2 regions of the Pseudarthrobacter woesei genome follow, and region 2 is predicted to be linked to the other one. Evidence: riboswitches for the same ligand, from Rfam matches in the RefSeq annotation. Region 2 holds a riboswitch; the other holds the start of a gene.
The links. A riboswitch is a leader RNA that binds a small molecule or an ion and turns the genes downstream of it on or off. The one in region 2 is predicted to bind cyclic di-AMP.

Region 1 (2,388 bases), on a different contig from region 2:
ATTCAGAACGAGAGTGCGCATCCGCATACCTCTTCACGGCCGCACCCGCCAGGGGCACGAGGGCCGGCTGCCCTGTGCATGGTCGGGCTATGGATCGACACCACAAGAGTAAACACGCGAGTGCCGGATCACCGAATTTTTTTCGCCGGAGGATACCCGTGTCGGCTGAAATTCATCCCGCGGCAACACAAAGGACCCCTGCCGCAGGGGCAGGGGTCCTTGGTGTTGCTGGCAGTTGGTCTCTTAGCCGCCGACGCGGATGAAGACCGGGCCGGAGCCGACGTTGACGCTTTGCAGAGAGGTGGTTCCGCCGTTCCAGCCGCCGTGGACGGCCATGCCGTTGCCGACGTATACAGCGATGTGGGCCATACCCGCGCCACCGTTCTGGTAGTAGGCGAGGTCACCCGGCTGCGCTTCAGCGGCGCTCACGGTGCGGCCGAGGGACAGGTACCCTGCCGGCCAGCCGTGGTAGTTGATGCCGGCAGCGGCCAGTGCGTTCGTGGCCAGTGCGGTGCAGTCCTGCGCAACGCCGAGCTGGGCGTAGGCAGCAGCCGCGATCGTGGAGCCCTTGCCGCTGGCAACGCCAGCGGCAGCCGGTGCGGCAACAGCCGCGGTGGCGCCGACCTTGGTGCTGGCGGTCTTGGCAGCGGTCGCAGCTTCCTGGACCTTGACGACCGGCTTCGGGGCCTCGACGACGGGAGCCGGGGTGGTGGTGACTGCCGGCTTCTCGTAGGAGATCGCAATCGTGGAAGCAGCCGAGATGGTTGCCGGAGATGCCGACTGGACTTCGAGCGTGGAAGCGGAGGTGGATTCGCGCTGAACATTGGCCTCAGCAGCGTTGGCTGCGATACCGCTGGTCAGAACCAAACCGGAAGCGGCAGCGATAACTGCAGCCTGGCGGCCCATGCCGCCGGCGTTGTCGCCGACAGCCTTGGCAATGACAGCCAGCGAGTTGGTCTTGGTGACCTCGGCGCGGTGCCGTGCGATTGCACGAGTAGTCATTAAGTTCTCTCTTTCGTGATCCTTGGAAAGCGCTTTTTGGGCGCAGTCTGAGGACGCTCCGGCATCTTGGGGGTACGCCGGATCGCCCCGAATGGGTTACTTAGCGAAGGGTGTAATGCGAAGACGCGCCAAAAACGGGAACTGCATGCAGGTGCTTGGCCTGCGGGCCGGACTCAGCAGAGATTGAGACGGCGGTGTGGGATCCATTCCGGGCGCCGGCAAGGGCAGCACGAACGTTGGATTCCAGCGGGCTCGTAAGAGCCGCGCAAGCGCGGTGAAGCGCAGCATTGTGGCGTGAAGACACGAAAAGTAGCCTCTCCCAATGCCTGCGAGGTGAGCTGTCGGATTCGGATGGGAGTCACCCGGCCGCGCCGCTTCCTGGGAAGCTTTGCGACTTAACCCCAAGGTCTTCTTTCGAAGACCAAAATTGGTTCCCCCGCCCCTGCCAGACGATGTAATGCGAACGGACCTTGAGCGGTGGCAGAGCTAGGCAATCCACTCAAGAGCGCCAACTTCGGAAAAGTTGGCGTACCTCATACGGTACAGCAGTTGGGATTCAATGTCACATTCAGATCACGGCGTGTCACAGGAATGCGAGAGTGACCCATCGGCTTGGCTTAGAGCCAGCCGGTGGGGTCCACGACTTCGCCGTTGACCATGACCTCGAAGTGGAGGTGGCAGCCGGTGGAGGCGCCGGTGGTCCCGCTCATCGCCAGGACATCGCCGCGGGAGACCTGCTGGCCGACGCGGACGCTTGAGGAGGACAAGTGGTTATAGGTGGTCTCCAGGCCGTTGCCGTGGTCGATCACCACACGGTTGCCGCCGCCGTAGGGGTGCCATCCAGCGAACGTGACGGTGCCGCTGGCGGCAGCGTGGACTGCTGTTCCGCACTGGGCCGCAAAGTCCTGGCCGCGGTGGAACTCGCCGGAACCGCCGGTTATGGGGCTGACGCGCAGCCCGAAGGCTGAAACGGTGTCCATCCGATCCAGTGGTGCACCAAGGCTTCCCGAAGAGGCGGCACGCGTGATGGTGCCGGCGGCCTGGGCGCTCAGCAGTTGCTTGAGCTTGCCGTCCGGATCACCCTGGGTGGTGACGGCGGTGCGGTTGAAGTCGATCTTGGCGGCGGCAGCGGCAGTAACATCCGGCTGGGCGGCGGCGGAGACTGATCCGGCGGGCGAACCGGCGTTGGTGGCCGTGACCGGACCGGTCGCGGGGACCGTGACTGTCAGGATCAGACCCGTGGCGGCCAGGGCAATGCCGGCCTTCTGCCCAACACCGCTGGCGGCGGCGAAGTCGGTGACCTGCCGGAACGGGCTGCGGCGGCCGCGGCGTTCATCGCGGTGCGCGTCGCGTGGGCGGTCGGCCAATGAGGCGGCGGTCGGACGC
Region 2 (2,388 bases):
GGCGCGAAAGGGTTTTGGCCCGGCCCAAGCCCCCCGACGAACTAGCGAAAATGCCCACGAGTGGCGCCCTCGGGACCGTGGTTCCGGCGACCCATTCCCTGACAGGCAGGCGGGAGGCCCCGGATCCAGCGGATCCGGGGCCTCCCTATTGGCCGTGCTCTATGCTGCCTGTGCTGCCTAGTACCAGTTGTTGGCGTAGTGGAAGTTCAGCGCGCCGCAGGGTGAGCCGTAGCGCTCCTTGACGTAGTTCAGGCCCCAGTTGATCTGGGTCCGGTAATTCGTCCGGTAATCCGCGCCCGCGCTGGCCATCTTCTCGGCCGGCAGGGACTGGACCACACCGTAGGCCCCGCTGCTGGGGTTGGTGGCGGTGGTCTTCCAGTCGGATTCCTTGGTCCACAGCTTCTGCAGGCACTGCATCTCGTTGGCAGCCCAGCCGTACGCTCCCAGCTGCGCGGCGGCGTAGGCCTGCGCGCCGGCAGGGTCGTCGACGGCAACCGGCTTGGCCGGTGCCGGTGCCGGTTCAGGAACCGGTGCGGGAGCCACGGCCGCCGCGGCCGCCGGGGCTTCGGCGGGCTTCACTTCGGCGGCCTGGGGTGCGATGCCGGCGGTGCCGGGCAGGGCCGACTGCGAATCGACGCGGACCCTTTCGAAGTCAAGGTGCGTCAGCGGGTCCGCGGTGGTGGCCGACGCCTCGCTGGAGTTGCCGGCGTTGGCGTTGCGGTTGGCAGTCTCGGCGGCCTGCCCGGCGGCCCCCACCCCTACGAGCACGGCGCAGGTGGCGGCAACGAGGGCAGCGCGGCGGCCGGTGGATCCGAGGCCAGCGGTGAACCGGGACAGGGCTGATGCGGGTCGGGTTTCCTCGGCGCGGTGGCGCGATGCCGTTGGGCGGGTTGCCCGGTTAGCGCTCTCGTGGCGCGTTGGTGCCTTGAAGTCAGTCATGATCGCCTCTCAACGCCTGCGGAGTTAGCTGTCGGGTTCGGATGCGATATCCGGCCGCACGGAACCTCACGTGTCGGCTTCACCCCAAGGGTGCAAAGATGCAGAATGCCCGGGAACTCTGGGTTCCCCGCCTCTGCCTGGTCGAGCGGAATCCGGGAAGCGGCAGAGTTTGGCGTCCGTCCAGATATGCGGCCCCAGTGGTGGCCGCACCCTAAAAACGGTACAGGAGCCGGACGCTTAAGTCACATTTCGGTAACGAGAAGCACGACGGCGGTGCGTCGGCTTGCGCTCCCCGATTGGCTCCGCTCTCCGTTTCGGTGGGCTAGGCCGGCGGCGGTCCGGCGGGAAGCAGTACGGCGAATTCCGTGCGGCCCGGCCGGGAGGTGACTTCGACGGTCCCGCCGTGGGCCGCCACGATCGACTGCACAATGGAAAGGCCCAGCCCGCTGGTCCCCTCGGCAGTGGGAACCGCCGCCGTCGGCACCCCCGGTCTGCCGGGCGCCGCGACGCTGGCATGTGCCGCCGTCGTCACTGCCTGATTCTTGCGGGCGGCGTCGGCCCGGGCGAAGCGCGAGAAGATCCTGCCGACGAACTCGGGGTCGATCCCGCTGCCGTTGTCCGTCACCGTCACTACGGCGCCCCCGTCGGCGGACCGCACCACCGCGGTGATCACTGTCGTGCCGGGCCCGGCGTGCTTGCGCGCGTTGGACAGCAGATTGGCCAGAACCTGGTGGAGCGCGGTCGCGTCGCCGCGGACCACCACCGGTTCCTCCGGGAGCTCCAGCTGCCAGACATGGCCCGGGGCCATGACCTTCTCGTCGCTGACCGCCTCGATCGCCAGCTGGGTGAGGTCGACGTCGCTGAACTTGAGCGGACGGCCCTCGTCCAGGCGTGCCAGCAGCAGCAGGTCTTCCACCAGCGTGGTCATCCGCTCGGACTGGCTCTGCACCCGGGCCAGGGACTTCTCCCCGTCCGGGGTGAAGTGTTCGGTCATCCGCATCAGCTCGGTGTAGCCGCGGATGGCGGTCAGCGGGGTGCGCAGCTCGTGCGAGGCATCGGCCACAAACTGGCGCACCTTCATTTCGCTCTGCTGCCGCGATTCGAGGGCATTGGAGACGTTGTCCAGCATCTGGTTCAGTGCGTAGCCAACACTTCCCACTTCCGTGCCGGGATGCGCCGCCGACGCCGGAACCCGCACCGCGAGAGCCACCTCGCCGGCGTCGAGCGGGAGGCGGGCGACCTTGGTGGCCACTTCGGAGAGCTGTTCGAGCGGCTTCATGGTGCGGCGGATTAGGGCCGTGCCGGCGAGGCCGATCAGGACGAGGCCGCCGGCGGAGACCACCACCATGGTCCACACGAGCGAGCCCAGGGTGTTCTGCTTCTCGGCGAGCGGCAGCCCGGTGACAATGACGTCGCCGTAGGGGGCCCGGGCGGCAGTGAGCCGGTAGG

Region 1: it holds a riboswitch for cyclic di-AMP, as region 2 does, so the genes downstream of both, ACZYZE_RS07820 (NlpC/P60 family protein) here and ACZYZE_RS02990 (aggregation-promoting factor C-terminal-like domain-containing protein) in region 2, are expected to answer to the same signal.

The regions. Positions count from the first base shown of each region.
Region 1 covers NZ_JBVAYU010000004.1:79,330-81,717, reverse strand. The annotation lists gene ACZYZE_RS07825 (HNH endonuclease) at 1-21, opposite strand, end outside; gene ACZYZE_RS07820 (NlpC/P60 family protein) at 244-1,002, opposite strand; cyclic di-AMP (ydaO/yuaA leader) riboswitch at 1,312-1,481, opposite strand; gene ACZYZE_RS07815 (M23 family metallopeptidase) at 1,620-2,388, opposite strand, start outside.
Region 2 covers NZ_JBVAYU010000001.1:619,638-622,025, forward strand. The annotation lists gene ACZYZE_RS02990 (aggregation-promoting factor C-terminal-like domain-containing protein) at 178-939, opposite strand; cyclic di-AMP (ydaO/yuaA leader) riboswitch at 938-1,097, opposite strand; gene ACZYZE_RS02995 (HAMP domain-containing sensor histidine kinase) at 1,262-2,388, opposite strand, start outside.